Regions from separate parts of the Actinotalea sp. JY-7876 genome, predicted to be linked through region 2. Evidence: predicted binding sites of a transcription regulator. Region 2 holds the regulator's gene; each other region holds the start of a gene.
The links. The regulator LexA, encoded in region 2, represses DNA repair genes until DNA is damaged. The targets are predictions, from matches to a motif close to TCGAACANNTGTTCGA.
Positions count from the first base shown of each region.

Region 1: H2O74_RS04945 (HNH endonuclease signature motif containing protein) is a predicted target of LexA. The motif match lies at 3,493-3,508, and genes of this name have one in related genera.
Region 3: H2O74_RS08050 (HNH endonuclease signature motif containing protein) is a predicted target of LexA. The motif match lies at 3,212-3,227, and genes of this name have one in related genera.

Region 1 covers NZ_CP059493.1:1,041,059-1,047,333, reverse strand. Annotated here, with positions in the region: gene H2O74_RS04965 (lactate dehydrogenase) at 81-1,178, shown strand; gene H2O74_RS04960 (hypothetical protein) at 1,175-1,669, shown strand; gene H2O74_RS04955 (trimeric intracellular cation channel family protein) at 1,671-2,465, shown strand; gene H2O74_RS04950 (SMP-30/gluconolactonase/LRE family protein) at 2,453-3,295, opposite strand; gene H2O74_RS04945 (HNH endonuclease signature motif containing protein) at 3,539-5,011, shown strand; gene H2O74_RS04940 (NYN domain-containing protein) at 5,157-6,275, opposite strand, start outside.
Region 2 covers NZ_CP059493.1:1,338,044-1,344,318, forward strand. Annotated here, with positions in the region: gene H2O74_RS06340 (ATP-dependent DNA helicase) at 1-2,114, shown strand, start outside; gene H2O74_RS06345 (L-lactate dehydrogenase) at 2,196-3,185, shown strand; gene lexA (transcriptional repressor LexA) at 3,193-3,957, opposite strand; gene H2O74_RS06355 (LysM peptidoglycan-binding domain-containing protein) at 4,214-4,648, shown strand; gene nrdR (transcriptional regulator NrdR) at 4,777-5,238, shown strand; gene H2O74_RS06365 (hypothetical protein) at 5,305-5,838, shown strand; gene H2O74_RS06370 (AMP-binding protein) at 5,851-6,275, opposite strand, start outside.
Region 3 covers NZ_CP059493.1:1,720,541-1,726,815, forward strand. Annotated here, with positions in the region: gene H2O74_RS08040 (DUF6421 family protein) at 1-607, shown strand, start outside; gene H2O74_RS08045 (low specificity L-threonine aldolase) at 621-1,688, shown strand; gene H2O74_RS08050 (HNH endonuclease signature motif containing protein) at 1,756-3,180, opposite strand; gene H2O74_RS08055 (GNAT family N-acetyltransferase) at 3,318-3,815, opposite strand; gene H2O74_RS08060 (App1 family protein) at 3,898-4,971, opposite strand; gene H2O74_RS08065 (TIGR03885 family FMN-dependent LLM class oxidoreductase) at 5,064-6,029, shown strand; gene H2O74_RS08070 (alpha-amylase family protein) at 6,026-6,275, shown strand, end outside.

The sequences.
Region 1 (6,275 bases), 300 kb from region 2:
GACCCCGATCGCAGCGGTCCGCGGGTCGTGCCGGACGGCGTCACCGCCCCTCCCGGCGCCGGGAGACATAGCCTTTGCGCGTGGACGTAGCCGTGATCGGCGCGACGGGTGACGTCGGCCGGCAGATCTGCACGCAGCTGGTCGAGCGCCGGGTGCTGCCCACGACATCACGGCTCCAGCTCGTCGGCCGCGCGGGCGGCGCGTCGGAGCGCGCGGTGCACGGCCTGCGGCAGGACCTCGTCGACGCCTACGACGAGCACGCACCGCTGCTCGACGTCGCGCTGCGGCCGCAGGACGTGGTGGCGGACGTCGTCGTGGTCGCGGCGGGGCGGACGTCGCCCGCGCGCGCGGGGGCGTCCCCGGACCGGGCGGTCCTCGCGGCCGAGAACCACGCCGTCTTCGCCGAGGTCGCCGACGCGCTCGCGCGCCACGGGTCCGGCCACGAGGTCGTCGTGGTCGTGTCCAACCCGGTCGAGCTCGGCGTCGCCGTGATGTCCCGCGCGCTCGGTGCGCACCGCGTCATCGGCATGGGCGCGTGGCTCGACACGCTGCGGTTCCGGCGCGAGGTCGCCGTCTCGCTCGGGGTGCGTCGGCACCGGGTGAGCGGCTTCGTCGCCGGTCAGCACGGCGAGGACCTCGTGCCGCTGTGGTCCACCGTGCGCGTGAGCGGTTTCGACGCGGCCGAGCGACGCACGCTGGTCGAGCGGCTGCGGCGCGGCCGGCGGCTCGACACGTTCGCCGCCGAGATCGAGCAGGCCAAGGTCGCGCTGCTCGGTGAGCAGGCGACCGACCCGGGCGCCGCCTTCGCGCTGATCGAGACCTGGCCGCCGGACCTGAGAGTCGTCGCGCGGCCGTGGCTGACCCACCAGAGCGGCGCCAAGACCGCCACCGCCACCGCGAGCGCGACGATCGACCTCGTCGACACCGTGCTCGACGGCCGGGACATCGTCGTCGCGGGCCAGGTCCGGCTCGACGGCGAGGTCACGCTGGCGGGGCAGCCGCTGCGCGGCGTCGTCGGGGTACCGGTCGTCCTCGGACCCGACGGGTGGAGCACGGTGCTGCTCGCCGAACCCGCGCCCGACGAGGCCGCGCGGCTCGCGGCGTCCGTCGAGCGCATCGACGCGATGCTCGCGCCGTGGGGCCTCGACGCCGCGTCCTACGCCGGGAGCCGCCCGTGAGCGCCGACGACCCCCGCTGGGTCGCCTTCGTCCACGGGGCCGACACCGTGGGCACCCTCACGGCGCTGACCAGCGTCTTCTCGACGCGCGGGGTGAGCTTCGACTCGCTGACGACGGGCGCGGTGCACGGCGACGCCGGGCTGATCGTCGTCACGTTCACCGCGAGCGAGCGTCGCACGCGCGTGCTCGTCCGCACCGTCGAGCGCCTGGCCGCCGTCCGCGGCGTCGAGGTGTGGCGCGCCGACGACCCGGGCCTGCGCGCGGCCGGCGTCGTCCACATGCCCGCCGGGGCGGTCTTCCGGCCCGATGCCGCGGACGTGCGGTGGGCCGGCGACAGCGCGGCCGGGAACGCCGTCCTGGTCGAGGGCCCGCTCGCGGCGGTCGAGCGGGTCCTGGCCGCGGCGCGGGACGACGGCGCCATGGCGGTGACGACGACGGTGCTGCCGCCGGTGGCCGCCGACGACGCCGGCGGCGCGTCGGGGGGAGCCTGAGATGGACGTCAGCCCGGTCGCCGACCTGGTGCCCAGCCTCGCCCGCGTGCTCGACCTCGTCGGGGTGTTCCTCAACGCCGTCCTCGGCGGGACCATCGCCCGCCAGCGCCGGTTCGACATCGTCGGCTTCGCGATCCTCGCGATCGTGTCCGCGCTGGGCGGCGGCATGCTGCGCGACACGCTCCTGCAGGCCGGTCCCCCGGTCGCGCTGACGGACCCGGTCTACCTGACCACCGCGCTCGCGGGCGCCGTCGTCGCCTTCTTCGTCAAGCTCGGGGGCCGGTGGTGGACGCGCACGTACCTGGTGGGCGACGCCATCGTGCTCGGGTGCTGGGCCGCGACGGGCGCGGCGAAGGCGCTCGACGTCGGGCTGGGTGCCGTACCCGCCGTGCTGCTCGGCGTGACGACGGCGGTCGGCGGCGGGATGATCCGCGACATCGTCGTCGGCCGCGTCCCCGCCATCTTCGGCGGCAACACGCTCTACGCGACGTCGGCGGTCTTCGCGTGCCTCGCGATGCTCGGGCTGAACCACGTCGGGCAGCACGACCTCGGCCTGCTCGCGGCGATCGTCGTCGGCTCGGGGCTCAGCATCGTCGCGCGCTGGCGCAGCTGGACGCTGCCCGACGCCGACACCGTCCGCCTGAGCGCGTGGCGGCCGCCGCGCCGGCGGCGGGTCGGCGGCGCGGATCCCGCGCGCCAGCAGGTCCCGCCCGAGGCCGCGCCGGGCGAGGCCGCCCGCCCCCCGGACGACGACGAGCAGCCGGTGGGCGGGGCTGAGCCCACTCAGCCGCCGTAGGGCAGGACCGGCAGGCCCGGCACGTCGACGCGCAGCCGGAAGAGGGCGCCGGCCTCCGGCTCGGGGTCCTCGAGGTTCTCGCGGGACGTGGTGACGTAGAGGTCGCGCAGGTCCGGTCCGCCGAGCGTGCACGCCGTCACGAGGCGCACCGGGAGCTGGATCTCCTGCAGGATCTCGCCGGTCGGGGCGTAGCAGCGCACGCGACCGACGCCGTTGAGCGCGACCCACACGTTGCCGGCCGCGTCGACGGTCAGGCCGTCCGGGCGCCCGTCGTCGCCCGAGCGGAAGGGGCGGCGGTCCCGCAGCTCGCCACCGACGACGTCGAACACGTCGGTCCGGCCGGTGTCGGTGTCGTTGTAGTAGGCGAGGGTCCCGTCGGGGCTGAAGGCGATGCCGTTGGAGATCGTGACGTGCGGCAGGACCGTCGTGACGGTCCCGTCGGGCGCGATGCGCTGCAGGCTCGCGCCGCCCTGCGCGCGGTCGTAGCGCATGGAGCCGGCGTACAGGTTGCCGGCCGGGTCGCAGCCGCCCTCGTTCATCCGCAGGCCGGTGTCGGACCACATCTCGGGCAGGGGGTGGGCGGCGGCGTCCGGGCCGTCGGCGAGTCCCAGGCCGCGCTCCAGGCCGACGACGTACCCGCCCCCGCGGCGCGGGCGCACGAACGCCGCGACATCGCCGACGTGCAGCCGGTCGACGTCGCCGCCGGCGCGCAGGGTGAGGAGGTCTCCCGCGAGCATGTCCACGAAGCGGAGGCCGCCCCAGCTCTCGGACCAGACGGGGCCCTCGCCGTGGTACGCGACGGCATCGGTGACCTGCTCGAGTCGACTCATGCCTTGATCGTGCCGGGGACGCGGCTCGGGCGCAGCATGGGTGGGCTCGGGTGGCGGGCTCGGGTGGCGGGCTCGAGTGGGCTCGCGGGCTGGGCCTGGTCGCATCGCGCTGGCTCCGGCGGTCCGGGGATTCGCGGGGAGCGCCGTGACCGAATTGTCCAGATCCCGGGTGGGGCGTGGTGCGTGTCAGTGGCCGTTAGTACACTAGTTCGATCAGGGGCGAACTGGTACACGGGGGTCGGGATGGTCCAGGCGGCGAGCGAGGCGGCGGGGGTTGCGGGCCTCGACGCGCTGCTCGCCCGGCTGCGCGCGGACGCCGCGGCGTTGGCTGCGATGGCGCTGGGTTCGCTGGAGGGGCCGCGGGCGGCCGCGGTGCGTAGGGACCTGCGGGTGGTCGGAGACCAGATCCACCTGGCTGCCTCGGTCCTGCTCGCAGCGGTGGAGGCGGACGGGCGCTGGGCGCTAGGTGGGGCGGACCGCACGGTGGCGGGGCACGTCGCGCGCCGTGAGGGCATCGCCTACGGGGACGCGGCCCGCCAGGCCCAGCTCGGCCGGGCGATGGGCGAACTCCCCGTCGTGCGGGAGGCGGTGGCGTCCGGGGAGATCACCCGGGGTCACGCCGAGGCGCTGAGCCGCCTGGTGTCCTCCCCCGCGAGGCGCGCCGCCCTCGCGAGCGACCTACCGGACCGCAACGAGGCGTTCTTCGTCGACCAAGCGCGCCGCCTGGGTGTCGACGAGTTCCGGCGCCTGACCAGTCGCATGGCCGCGAAGCTCGACGACCAAGCCGCCGAGCGTGAGCACCGCCAGGCCGTCGCGCGACAGCGCCTGACCCTGACCCCGCGCGGGGACGGGTTGGCGCTGAGCGGGTTCCTCACCCACGAGAACGGTCAGCTCCTGGCCACCGCCGTCCGATCCATCGCCGGCGTGCCGACCAAGGACGACCAGCGGCCCGTCGAGCAGCGCCAGGCCGAAGCCCTGGTCGACCTCGCCCGCCTGGTCCTGGACAGAGGCCTCACAGGTGCCGGGGCCCAGGTCCGCCCGCACCTGAGCGTGCACGTCTCCTGGGAGACCTACCAGCGCCTGGCCACCGACGCCGCGGCCCGCGACGCCGCCGAGGCGGCCGCTCGTGGCACCGGCGGCACGGATGGCGCGGGTGGCAGGGACGGCGCGGGCGCCAGGGATAGCGCGGGTGGCACGGCGCACCAGGTGCGGCGCACGGGTCTCGAGACCGATCTGGTCGATCCCGCCGAGTTCGAATCCGGCGAACCCGTCCCTGCCTCGGTCCTGCAGCGCATCGCGTGCGACTCCCAGGTCACCCGCATCGTGTTCGGACCCGACAGCCAGATCCTCAACGTCGGCCAGGACGAGCGCACCTACACCAAACAGCTGCGCCGCGCGGTCATCGCCCGCGACCGCCACTGCCAGTACCCCGGATGCACCGCACCGCCCACGCTGGGCGAGATCCACCACATCCGGTGGTGGTCACACGGCGGCGACACCTCCACCGACAACGGCATCCTTCTCTGCTGGCACCACCACGACCACATCCACACCCACGACCTACGCATCACCCGAGTCCCCCACGGGTTCGAGTTCCGACACCCCGACGGCAGACCCGCCGCCCAGCCCGAGCACGCCTCCGGGGCACCACCGGCCACCGGCACACGTCCGCCACCAGGCGGCGAGACCGTGCTCCTCGACCTGGGCGCGGCGTGACAGGCCGACCGCAGCGCGACCGGCTGGTTCGGCGCGACCGGCTGGTTCGGCGCGACCGGCTGGTTCGGCGCGACCGGCTGTCGGCCGCGGCGCGCCCGAGGCTGGGCCCGGGCGCGCCGCTCGCGCGTCGTCGGACGCGCGCCGTTCAGGCGGCCGCAGGACCCGCCAGGCCGCCGCCGAGCCAGGTGCGGATCGCCGCGGCGTCCGACGCGTCGAGCTCCATCCGCGCGCCGCGGCACAGGCCGATGACGTACTCCGCCCAGGTCTCCGCCACCTCGCGGGCGGTCGGCGCCGCCGCGAGGTCGAGGCCCGCGTAGAGCACGCCGGCGATCACGGCGTTGACGGACGCACGACCAATCGGCTCCCCCGCCGCCTGGCACGCGTCGTGCACGCGCCGTGCCGTCTCCGGGCGGTCGAAGGGATGCTCGGCGACGTCCTCGGCGAGGGTCGCGATGAGGACGCGGTACCGGTCGGCCGGCAGGTTCGGCACGTCGGTCACGTCCACGACCTGGCGCTGCAGCGGCGGCAGGTTGGGGGCGCCTCCGGGCAGGTCGGACTCGCTGAACCGGCGCGGGTCCCAGACGAAGCCCGGGGCGGGCTCCGGTGACGCCGCCACTTCGGGCACCGCCTCCGCGATCCACCCGAAGAAGCCGCCCGTGCCGTCCCAGCCGCTGCTGCGCAGGGTCGGGTCGGCCTTGTGGGCCGCCTGGGCCACGAGCCCACCTCGCAGCGGGCGGTCCGCACCCCGCACCTGGCGCAGCACCGCGCGCCGGGCCGGTGACTGCGCCTGCGACTGCGTCGGTGACTGCTGACGGCGCTGCTGTCGCTGCGCCTGCGGTGCCTCGGCGGCGTCGTCGAACTCGTCGATGTCGATCTCGGGGCCGGCGCCGGCGTCAGCGCCCGCGTCAGCGCCCGAGTCGGCGTCGGCGTCGGCGGTGGGCGTCCCGGCGGCTCGCGCGCCGCCCGCCGGAGCGGTGGCGCGGCGCGAACCACGGCGGCGGGCCGTCGTGGCGGGCGCCTCCTCGGGCGTCGCCCCGGCGACGTCGGGGTCGCCCACGGCGGCCTCCGGCCCGGCCTCGTCGCGCTTCGCAGAACCCGAGGCCGCGTCCGGGGCGGCGTCGTCGCCCGCCACGTCGGCGGCACCGGTCGCCGCGGTGCCGGCCTTGCGTCGGCCGCCACCACCCCGGCGGGCCCGCGTGCCGCCCGCAGCGGCGGTCTGCTCGGCACCGGCTGCCGAGGCGTCGTCGGCCTCGGCAGCCTCGGC
Region 2 (6,275 bases):
CGCTCGACAGCGGCGAGCACCTGCTGGTGCAGGCGGGGACCGGGACCGGCAAGTCGCTCGGCTACCTCGTGCCGGCGGTGCGGCACGCCGTCCTCGCGGACGAGCGGGTGATCGTCTCGACGGCGACGCTCGCCCTCCAGCGCCAGGTGATGACGCGCGACCTGCCGCTGGTCGCGGACGCGGTGGCCCCGCACCTGCCCCGCGCGCCCCGCATCGCGCTGCTCAAGGGGTGGCACAACTACCTCTGCCTGCAGAAGGTCGCCGGCGGCTACCCGCAGGACGAGCCGGGCACGCTCTTCGACGCGCTGGGGGAGGCGCCCGGCGCGGCGGACCACCCGGCGGCGGGCACCGACGGCGCCGCTCGGCCCGGACCCGGTGACCTCGGGCGGCAGGTGCTCCGGCTGCGCGAGTGGGCCGAGGAGACCGCGACCGGCGACCGGGACGACCTCGTGCCCGGTGTGCCGGACCGCGCGTGGCGCCAGGTCTCGGTGACCGCGATGGAGTGCCTGGGCAGCTCGTGCGCGATGCTCGAGCAGTGCTTCCCGGAGCGGGCGCGCCGGGCATCGCGCGAGGCCGACGTCGTGGTGACGAACCACGCGATGCTCGGGATCGCGGCGGGCGGGTCGCCGAACGTCCTGCCCGAGCACGACGTCCTGGTGGTCGACGAGGCGCACGAGCTCATCGACCGGGTCACGGCGCAGGCCACGGCCGAGCTGTCCGCCGCCACGGTCGAGCACGCCGCGCGGCTGGCACGGCGCCACGGCGGCGTGCCCACGACGGATCTCGACGTCGCGGGCCAGGACCTCGGTGCCGCGCTCGCGGAGGCACCCGAGGGTCGCTTCCGGGGTGGGCTCCCGCCGGACCTCGCCGCGTCCGTCGCCGCGGTCCGCGATGCCGCCCGCGCCCTGCTCACGCTGCTCAAGCCCGAGCCGGGCACGACGGCGCCGTCGGCCGAGGGCGGACGCAAGATGGCCGCGTCCGCGGTGCTCACCGTCTTCGAGATCGCTGAGCGGATGACGGGCGACCCGGTACGCGACGGTCGGGACGTGGTGTGGTGCGCGCGCGGCGGGGAGGGCTGGGGCCGCTCCGCCGGGGTCTCCCGGCTGCACGCAGCGCCCCTGGCCGTGGCGGGTCTCGTGCGCTCCAACCTCCTCGCCGGCCGGACCGCCGTGCTCACCTCCGCCACGCTCACGCTCGGCGGCAGCTTCGTGCCGCTCGCGCGCTCCGTGGGGCTCGACGCCGCCCCGGGCGACGCCGCGTCCGACGCCGCACCCGCCGCGCCCGTCGCCGGCACCGCGGCCGGCGCCGACGCGGTCCGGCGCGGCACCGAGCCGGCCGCGCCGGAGGTCGCGGAGGACGTCGCGCCGGATGCCGCACGCGCGGCGGCGACGACGCCCGGGCCGATGCGCTGGCACGGGGTCGACGTCGGCAGCCCGTTCGACTACCCGCGCGCGGGGATCCTCTACGTCGCCCGGCACCTGCCGGCCCCGGGGCGCGAGCCCACGACCGACGCCCAGCTCGACGAGATCGCCTCGCTCGTCACCGCGGCCGGCGGCGCGACGCTCGGCCTGTTCTCCTCGCGCCGGGCCGCGGTGGCGGCCGCGGAGGCGATGCGCGAGCGCCTCGACGTCCCGGTCCTGTGCCAGGGCGACGACCAGCTGCCGACGCTCGTCGAGCGGTTCACGCAGGACGACGCGACGTGCCTGTTCGGCACCCTCTCGCTCTGGCAGGGGGTCGACGTCCCGGGCCCGACGTGCCGCCTGGTGCTGATCGACCGCATCCCGTTCCCGCGCCCGGACGACCCGGTGCGCTCCGCGCGCACCGAGGCGGTCGAGCGTGGCGGCGGCAACGGCTTCATGGCGGTCTCCGCGACGCACGCCGCCCTGCTGCTGGCGCAGGGCGCGGGGCGCCTCGTGCGGACCGACGCCGACCGCGGGGTGGTGGCAGTGCTCGACCCGCGGCTGGCGACGGCGCGCTACGGGCAGTTCCTGTCCCGGACCATGCCGCCCTTCTGGCAGACCACCGACGGCGGCGTCGCGCGCGCGGCGCTGGCCCGGCTCGCCGCACAGGCCGGCGGGCCGGCGATCACCCGGGGGCCGGACGCCGCCCCGTAGGGTGGCAGGCACGACCCGACGAACGAGAGGCGACGGCTCATGGCGGACGTGGCAGGACGTGTCGAGCACGAGCACGACGACATGGGGCTCGACGCGTCCCCGACCGGGCGCCGCACCACCAAGCTCGCGGTGGTCGGCGCGGGATCGGTCGGCTCGACCATGGCCTACGCGGCCCTCATGCGCGGGGCCGCGCGCTCCGTGGCGCTCTACGACATCAACACGGCGAAGGTCGAGGCCGAGGCGCTCGACATCGGCCACGGCATCCAGTTCATGCCGATGGCCGACGTGGTCGGGTCCGACGACATCCAGGTCTGCGCCGGTGCCGACGTCGTGGTCGTCACCGCGGGCGCCAAGCAGAAGCCCGGGCAGAGCCGCCTGGACCTCGCCGAGGCGACGATCGGGCTCGTGCGCGGGATGCTCCCGGACCTGGTCGCGGTCGCGCCGGACGCCGTGTACGTCATGGTCACGAACCCGGTCGACATCGTCACGTACGCCGCGCTGAAGTTCTCCGGCCTGCCGCCGAACCAGATGTTCGGCTCCGGCACGGTGCTCGACTCCTCGCGGCTGCGCTACCTGCTCGCGCAGCACACCGGCATCGCGGTGCAGAACGTGCACGCGTACATCGCGGGCGAGCACGGCGACTCCGAGATCCCGCTGTGGAGCTCGGCGACCATCGGCGCCGTGCCCCTGATGGAGTGGCCGGGCGTGCCCGGGCCCAACGGCACGGTCGTCGGCCGGCTCGAGGCCGCGGACCGCCAGCGGATCGCGGAGGAGGTCGTGAACTCCGCCTACCGGATCATCGCGGGCAAGGGCGCGACCAACTACGCGGTGGCCCTCGCGGGCTCACGCATCATCGAGGCCGTGCTGGGCGACGAGCGCCGGGTGCTCCCGGTGTCCTCGCTCCTGGAGGACTACCGCGGCATCTCCGACGTGTGCCTGTCGGTCCCGTCCGTGGTGGGCCGAGACGGCGTGGCCGCCCGGCTCGAGATCCCGCTGTCCGACGAGGAGCTGGCAGGGCTGCGCCGGTCCGCCGACCAGATCCGCGCCGTCGCGCGGCAGTTCGGGCTCTGACCGGGGGTCACAGGCTCCGCAGCACGCTCACCACGCGCCCGAGCACGACGGCGTCGTCGCCCGGGATCGGCTCGTAGGCGGCGTTCTGCGGCAGCAGCCAGACGTGGCCGTCCGCACGCCGTAGCGTCTTCACGGTCGCCTCGCCGTCGATCATGGCCGCGACGATCTCGCCGTTCTCGGCCACGGGCTGGCGCCGGACCACGACCCAGTCGCCGTCGCAGATGGCGGCCTCGATCATCGAGTCGCCCGCGACCTTGAGCAGGAACAGCTCTCCCTCGCCGACGAGCTGGCGGGGCAGCGGGAAGACGTCCTCGACGACCTGCTCGGCGAGGATCGGGCCGCCGGCCGCGATGCGACCCACGACCGGCACGTACGACGGCGCCGGGGCGGCGTCGTGCATGCCGGTCTCGTCGACGGGCACGCCGCCCCGGTCGGCGCCGAGCCGGCTGATGGCCCGCGAGTCGTCGGGCTGCACGACCTCGATGGCGCGCGGACGGTGCGGGTCGCGCCGCAGGTAGCCCTTGCGCTCGAGCACGGTGAGCTGGTGCTTGACCGAGGACGGGCTCGTCAGCCCGACCGCCTCGCCGATCTCCCGCATGCTCGGCGGGTAGCCCCGCCGCTCGACGCTCGACCGGATCGTCTCGAGCACGAGGCGCTGGCGGGGCGTGAGCCCGTCGCCGCCCGCGGCGGCGTCCGGCAGCGCGGTCACCGACGCGAGGTCACCGCCCGGCTGCTGGTCGGTGCCCGACGGGGGTGTGGTCCTGGGCGCCATGACGGCCTCCGTGTCTCTCGGGCGATGTCTCTCGGGCGATGTCTTCTCGGGCGACCGGCCCTGCGACGGGTCGTGTCAGTGCCTCGTGATGGTCTCTCGTCGTGCCTCCACCTTAGGGGCGCGATGCCGCGTGATCAAACATCTGTTCGAGCGTGTCTCGACACGGTGGGTGGCCCGTGGTAGACATCGTACAGACGTTCGACGTACAGCCGTTCGACGGACACGCGTTCGAATCGCTCGACGAAGGGGAGACGCCATGACGGCGATCATGTGGGACCACGAGCCCGTCCTGTCCGTCCGCACGCCCGCCGCACGCACGACGGCCGGACGCACGACGGCCGGCCGCACGACGACCCGGCGCGTCCCGGAGGTCCGGGCCGCCGACGGGCGGGCCCAGGGCGGGCACCTGCGCCTCACGCGCCGTGGCCGGCTGACGGTCTGGCTGGTCGCGGCCGCCGCCGGGGCGGGCGTCGTGCTCTCGGCCCAGGCCGCCGGCGCGGACTCTCCCGCGGCCGCCCAGCCCGTGGTCACGCACGTCGTCGCGCCGGGCGAGACGCTCTGGGAGATCGCCGGGGGCGTCGCGGCGCCGGGCCAGGACCGTCGCGACGTCGTCGCCGACCTCGTCCAGCTCAACGCGCTGGGCGGTGCGGAGCTCCAGGTCGGGCAGCAGATCCTCGTGCCGCAGCCCTGATCCCCAGCCCTGACTCCGCAGCGCTGATCCCGCCGCCCTGGCCCCCAGCGTCCGTGACCACCGCGGTTCGCAGCGCGGTGCCCGCCGACGGTACGGTGTGGCGGTCAGCCGGAGGAGGTGGAGGCGCGATGCACTGCCCGTTCTGCCGGCACAGCGACTCCCGCGTGGTCGACTCGCGCACGTCCGACGACGGCGCCTCGATCCGGCGCCGGCGGCAGTGCCCGAACTGCCAGCGCCGCTTCACCACGTTGGAGACGGCCTCGCTCTCGGTGGTCAAGCGGTCCGGGGTGACCGAGTCGTTCAGCCGCGAGAAGATCGTCAACGGCGTCCGCAAGGCCTGTCAGGGGCGCCCCGTGAGCGAGGACGACCTCGCCCTGCTGGCGCAGCGCGTCGAGGAGAACCTCCGCAGCACCGGCACGGCCGAGCTCGACGCCCACGAGATCGGGCTGTCGATCCTCGGCCCGCTCCGCGAGCTCGACGAGGTGGCGTACCTGCGCTTCGCGAGCGTCTACCAGGCGTTCGAGTCGCTGGACGACTTCGAGGCCGCCATCACGGCGCTGCGCGCCGAGCACGGCGACCGTCCCGCCTGAGCGTCATCCGGTCGCGCCGCGTGGGTGCCTCTGCGACGCTTGTCCGGTCACGAGACGGGAGGCGCGATGACCGACGCCGCTGCGGGCCGCACGTCCCCCGCCACCGGTGGGCTGGACCGCGCGGCCCTGTCGACCTACCTCAACGACCATCTCGCCGGCGCCGTGGCCGGCTCGCATCGCATGCGCCGGACGGCCGAGGCGCTCGCCCGGACCCCGGTGGGCCCGGGACTGACCCGCGTGGCGGACGAGGTCGAGGGCGAGCGGGAGGAGCTGCGCGCGCTGATCGGCGACCTGGACCTGGTCCAGGCCCGGCCCAAGCAGGTGGCGACCTGGGCCGGGGAGCGGCTGGCGCGCCTGAAGACGAGCGGGGCCGGCCTGCAGCGGGAGCCCTTGACGGCCCTCCTGGAGGTCGAGCTGCTGCGCAGCGCCGTCGTCGGCAAGCGCGGGCTGTGGCAGACCATGACGGCGCTGGCGCCGGCCCTGGGGGTCGACGCGGACCGGTGCCGTGAGCTGTGGGGGCAGACGGACCGGCAGGTCGCCACCCTCGACGAGGTCCACGACTACGTGCGCTCGCGCGTGCTGCGCGAGGCGGCGCGCTGAGGGTGCGCCGCCTCAGCGGTTCATGACGTCCTGACGCACGACGCGCCGCAGCACCTTGCCGATCTGGGAGCGGGGCAGCTCGCTGAGGACCACGAGGTCGCGCGGCAGGGCGTAGCGCGCCAGGCGGGTCTCGCACCAGGCGCGGACGGCGTCGAGCTCGACGCCCGTCGCACCGTGGGACAGGACCACCGCGGCCACGACGCGCTCGCCGAGGTCACCGGCGGCGGGCACCCCGACCACGGCGACGTCCTCGATGCCGGGCATCTGCCGCAGGTGGTCCTCGACCTGGGACGGGTACACGTTGAAGCCACCGGTGATGATGACCTCCTTGATGCGGTCCACGAGGCGCACGAAGCCGTCGGGCTCCACGACCACCACGTCGCCGGTGCGCAGCCACGTCCGGCCCTCACGCTCGATCAGGACGGCCGCGGTCTCCT
Region 3 (6,275 bases), 380 kb from region 2:
CCACATGCGCGGGGACCTGCCGTTCGACCCGTTCATGATCAAGCAGCGGATGCCGTACTTCCTCTACGCGCTCGAGGAGCTGCGCTGCGACCTCGTCGCCTTCCGGGAGGCGGTGCGCCTGCAGGACGAGGTGCCGCACGCCCGCCTCGTGCAGTACGCGGTCGTCTTCGACCGCATCTTCCGGTTCGCGATCACCGGCAGCCGGGTGCGGAACTACGACGGCCTGGGCGGGCAGCTGCTGTTCGCGTGGCTGCACCAGCACCACGTCCTGCACTGGACGGACAACCGGCTCTCGATCGACTGGGAGGGCCTGCCGGACGTGGTGCTCGCGCTCGGCCGCGAGATCGAGGACCTGTACTGGCGCTCGATCGACCGGCCCAAGGTGTCGCACTGGCTCGCCGCGTACGGGCTCGTCTCCGCCACCCTCACGCCGCACCCGTCGTCCACCTGGGCGAAGGGCGCCGACGCGCTGCCGCTCGACGGCCCCCTCAAGGGCCTCACGGACGCGGTGCTGCCGGACGAGTTCCCGCTGTCGATGTTCTACGAGGCCCTGACGCGGCGCATCGGCGACGTGGTGGGCTCGACCGCGGGCATCACGGGGCGGTGAGAGGATTCACCGCGTGACCACGCTGCACGACCCCGCCGCCACGAGCTTCGCGTCCGACAACTACGCCGGCGCCCACCCCGAGATCCTGCAGGCCCTCGTCGACGCCAACGGGGGACACCAGGTCTCCTACGGCGAGGACGTCTACACCGCGCGCCTGCGGGAGGTCATGGCGGCCCACCTCGGGCGCGAGGTCGAGGTCTTCCCGGTGTTCACGGGGACCGGCGCGAACGTGCTGTCGCTCCAGGCCATGCTGCCGCCGTGGGGCGCGGTGGTGTGCAGCGAGAACGCCCACATCCACACGGACGAGAACGGCGCGCCCGAGCGCGTCGCGGGCATCAAGCTCCTCACGGTGCCGACGCCGGACGCCAAGCTGACGCCCGAGCTCGTCGACCGGCAGGCGTGGGGCTGGGGCGACGAGCACCGGGCACAGCCGCTCGTCGTCTCGCTCACCCAGACGACGGAGCTCGGCACCTGCTACACGCCCGACGAGCTGCGCGCCCTGTGCGACCACGCCCACTCGCTCGGCATGCGGGTCCACCTCGACGGCGCGCGGCTGGCCAACGCCGCCGCGACGCTCGGCGTGCCGTTGCGGGCGCTCACGACGGACGTCGGCGTGGACGTGCTCTCGTTCGGCGGGACGAAGAACGGCCTGCTCGGCGCCGAGGCCGTCGTCGTCCTGAACCCGGAGGCCGCGCAGGGGCTGCCCTACCTGCGCAAGATGAACATGCAGCTGGGCTCCAAGATGCGCTTCCTCTCCGCGCAGCTCGTGGCCCTGCTCGAGGGCGACCTGTGGTTGCGGTCCGCGCAGCACGCGAACGCGATGGCGCTGCGCCTGCGTGATGCGGTCGTGCCGCTGCCGGGCGTCGAGGTCGTCCAGCGCGTCGAGTCGAACGCGGTGTTCGCGGCGCTGCCGGTCGGCGCGGCCGACCGGCTCCGTGAGCGCTTCCGCTTCTACGACTGGAACCGCGCGCGCGGCGAGGTGCGGTGGATGTGCGCCTTCGACACCACCGAGGCCGACGTCGACGCGTTCGCCACCGCGCTCCGCGAGGAGCTCGCCCGCGAGGACCAGCCCGCCGGCTGAGGCGCTCGGGAGCAAGGGCGAGCCCCGGCACCGGGCATTCCCCTCCCACCTCGCCGGGCCGTTCGGCTCATGCGGCCGGCGCGTCGACGAACGTCGTCTCGTCGAAGAGCCCCACGTTCTCGCCCGGAGGCCCGCTCGCCCCTCTGTCCGGGGCATCGACGGCGATGCGGCCCGGTGGCGCGCCGGGTGCGTGCTCGGGCAGGACAGCGGGTCGGCCGTCGGGGTGTCGGAACTCGAACCCGTGCGGGACTCGGGTGATCCGTAGGTCGTGGGTGTGGACGTGGTCGTGGTGGTGCCAGCACAACAGGACGCCGTTGTCGGTGGAGGTGTCGCCGCCGCGTGACCACCACCGGATGTGGTGGATGTCGCCCAGGGCGGGTCGTGCGGTGCATCCGGGGTACTGGCAGTGCCGGTCGCGGGCGATGACCGCGCGGCGGAGTTGTTTGGTGTAGGTGCGTCGGGTTTGGCCGACGTTGAGGATCTGCCGGTCGGGTCCGAACACGATCCGAGTGACCTCGGAGTCGCAGGCGATGCGCGCCAGGACCGAGGGCGGGACCGGGTCGCCGGAGTCGAGCTCGGCGGGGTCGAGGAGATCGGTTTCGAGCCCGGTGCGCCGGGCGGGTGCGCCGTCGCCGTCGCGGGCGGCCGCGTCGGTGGCCAGGCGTTGGAAGGTGTCCCAGGAGACGTGGACGTTCAGGTGCGGGCGAACCTGGGCCCCGACACCGGTCAGGCCCTGGTCCAGGACCAGCCGGGCGAGGTCGACCAGGGCTTCGGCCTGGCGCTGCTCAACGGGTCGCTGGTCGTCTTTCGCGGGCACGCCGGCGATGGATCGGACGGCGGTGGCCAGGAGCTGACCGTTCTCGTGGGTGAGGAACCCCGCGACCGTGACGCCGTCCCCGCGCGGGGTCAAGGTCAGGCGCTGGCGGGCGACGGCCTGGCGGTGCTCACGCTCGGCGGCCTGGTCGTCGAGCTTCGTGGCCATGCGACTGGTCAGGCGGCGGAACTCGTCGACACCCAGGCGTTTGGCCTGCTCGACGAAGAACGCCTCATTGCGGTCGGGCAGGTCGCTGGCCAAGGCGGCGCGCCGGGCGGGGGAGGACACCAGCCGGCTCAACGCCTCGGCGTGACCCCGGGTGATCTCCCCGGACGCCACCGCCTCGCGCACCACGGGCAGTTCGCCCATGGCCCGGCCGAGCTGGGCCTGGCGGGCCGCGTCCCCGTAGGCGATGCCCTCACGGCGCGCGACGTGCCCCGCCACCGTGCGGTCCGCCCCACCTAGCGCCCAGCGCCCGTCCGCCTCCACCGCTGCGAGCAGGACCGAGGCAGCCAGGTGGATCTGGTCTCCGACCACCCGCAGGTCCCTACGCACCGCGGCCGCCCGCGGCCCCTCCAGCGAACCCAGCGCCATCCCCGCCAACGCGGCGGCGTCCGCACGCAGCCGGGCGAGCAGCGCGTCGAGGCCCTCGACCCCGATCCCACCCGCCTCGCCCATCTCGACCCCCTGTGCACCGGTTCGCCCCTGATCGAACTAGTGTACTAATGGCCACCGACACGCACCATGCGCCGCCCGAGATCCGGACACAACCGACCCGGCCGCGCACAGCCCTCGTCGGCCGGCAGGAGCGCCCGTCACACGCCGCGCACGAACCGCACCTGCCGCACGTCCATCTCCGTCGTGCTCCGCCCGTCGGGCGCGAAGCCGTGCTTGCGGTAGAAGGCCTGCGCGCGCGGGTTGGGGTCCGCCACCCAGGCGGCGACGCCCTCGTCGGGGTCCAGGACCGCGTCCAGCAACGCCGCGCCGGCACCTGAGCCGTGGTGCGCGGCATCCACGTAGAGCACGAACAGCTGTCGGCTCCAGGTGGCGTCCGGGTCGCGGGCCGGTCCGGACATCGCGATGCCGACGACCGCGCCGTCGATCTCCGACACGGCGACGCGGTTGCCGCGGTAGCGCTCGTCGGTGAGGCCGACGGTCCAGAAGTGCTCGCGCCTCCGGAGGAGCTCCGGGTCGTCCAGCACCGAGTCCGGCATGAGTCCGCGGTAGGTCTGGCGCCAGGAGTCGACGTGCACACGCGCCATCTCGGGGGCGTCGGCGACCACCGCGGGCCGCACGGTCACAGCAGGCGTCATCCCGTGACACTAGAGAGGGCAAAGACGCGCGGCCACGCGATATCCCAGAGGCGGCCACGCGACCACCCGGAGGCGTGCGCCGTCAGCCCTGCCCGGCCGCGGGCAGCAGGCCCGCGTCCACCAGCTTCAGCGCGATCTCGTTGCCGTCCCCGCCGTGTACGACGGCGGCCGTGTCGCCACGCCGACCGAGGTCGTCGTCCTCGGCCGGCGTCGGGGTGCCGTGCGCGAGGACCTGCTCCGCCGGGGTCAGCTGCCGGATCGCGATGAGCTCGACCCGGTCCGGGTGCTCCGCGGCGATGTCGCCGTAGATCTGCGGGTCGTGCTGGCCGTCGTCGCCCACGAGCACCCACCGGATGTGCGGGAACTCCGTCATCAGGCGGCGGAGCGTCTCGCGCTTGTGGTGCTGCCCGCTGCGGAACCAGCCCGTGTTGGTCGGGCCCCAGTCGGTCAGCAGCAGCGGACCCGACGGGTACCCGTGGCGCTCGAGGAACCGGCGGATCGCGGGCGCGACGTTCCACGCACCGGTCGAGAGGTAGAAGGTCGGCGCGCCGGGGTTCGCGGCGCCCCACCGCCGGTAGAACGCGGACATGCCCGGCACGACGCGCCGCGCGTTCTCGTGCAGCACCATGCTGTTGTACGCGGCGAGCATGGGCCGGGGGAGCGCGGTGACCATGACGGTGTCGTCGATGTCGCTCACGAGCGCGGTGCGCTGGTCCGCACCGACGATGAGCAGGGGCGCCGTGATGCTGCGGCCGCCGAGGGTGAGCGTCGCCTGGCCCCAGCCGGGCTCGAGGTCCGCCTCGACGACGGTGTCGACGTAGCCGCCGCGGTCCGAGCGCACCGTGTGCGTCCGGCTGCCGACCTGCACCTCGACCTCGACGTCCGCGACCTGGGCCGTGAGGAAGGACCGCCAGCCGCGGACCGCGCGCTGGGCCGACTCGGGATCGCGCTCGGTGGCCTCGCCGGCCGTCGTCCCGGGCGGGGCGAGGAGCGCGCGCGCCATGATCCGGACCCACCCGGGTGCGCCGTAGCCGGTGTAGGGCTCGATGCGCGGCACCCACCCCCGGTGGTCGAGCTGGTCCACGAGGAAGCCGTTCAGCCGGTCCTCGAGGCGTGCGGCACGGTGGGGGCGGCTGCTGCCGGTCTGGTTGCTCACGCGTCACGAGTCTGGCATCGGACGCGCCCGCGCGCGCCCTGGGCCGCTCGCTGGACGCGCGCCGCGCGCCCGAGCCCGGTAGACACGTCGCCGTGACCATCATCGGATTCCACGCCTCGCACGAGCAGGTCCACCCCGCCGCGCTGCTGCGCGCGGTCCAGCAGGCGGAGCAGGCCGGCTTCGACGCCGCCATGTGCTCCGACCACTTCGCACCGTGGAGCGCCCGGCAGGGCCACTCGGGCTTCGCCTGGTCCTGGCTCGGCGCCGCGCTGGCCACGACCTCACTGCGCTTCGGTGTCGTCAACGCGCCCGGTCAGCGGTACCACCCCGCGATCATCGCCCAGGCCGCGGCCACCCTCGCCGCGATGTTCCCGGGCCGGTTCTGGGCCGCGCTCGGCTCCGGGGAGAACGCGAACGAGCACATCACCGGCGACCCGTGGCCCGTCAAGGAGGTGCGCGACGACCGCCTCGTCGAGACCGTCGGGGTGATCCGCCGCCTGCTCGCGGGTGAGGAGGTCACCCACCACGGCCTCGTCACCGTGGACCGCGCGCGCATCTGGACCCTGCCGGAGGAGCCTCCGGCCCTCATCGGCCCGGCCGTCACGGTGGCGACCGCGCGGCGCGCCGCGACGTGGGCCGACGGCCTCATCACCATCAACCAGCCCCACGACGTGCTCCGGGAGCTCATCGGCGCCTACCGGGAGGAGGGCGGGCGTGGCCCGCTCGCGCTCCAGGTCCACGTGTCCTGGGCGCCGGACCAGGCGGAGGCCGAGCGCATCGCCTTCGACCAATGGCGCTCGAACGTGTTCCCGCCCCCGGTGTGCTGGGACCTCGCCACGCCGGAGCACTTCGACGTGGCGTCGTCGCACGTGCGCCCGCAGGACGTGCACGACGCCGTCCTGGTCTCCTCCGACCTCGCGGAGCTCACCGGACGCATCGCCGACCTCGCGGCTCTCGGCTTCGACGAGGTCTACCTGCACCACGTCGGGCAGGAGCAGGAGGCGTTCATCGACACGTTCGGCGAGCGCGTCCTGCCGCAGCTGCGGAGCGCCTCGTGAACGTCACCGAGACCGGCGACCTGTGGTGGAAGAACGCGGTCATCTACTGCCTCGACGTCGAGACCTACATGGACTGGGACGGCGACGGCACCGGCGACTTCCAGGGCCTCGCCCAGCGCATCGACCACCTCGCGGAGCTCGGCGTCACCTGTCTGTGGCTCATGCCCTTCTACCCGACGACGGATCGGGACGACGGCTACGACGTCACGGACCTCTACGGCGTCGACCCCCGCCTGGGCACGCCCG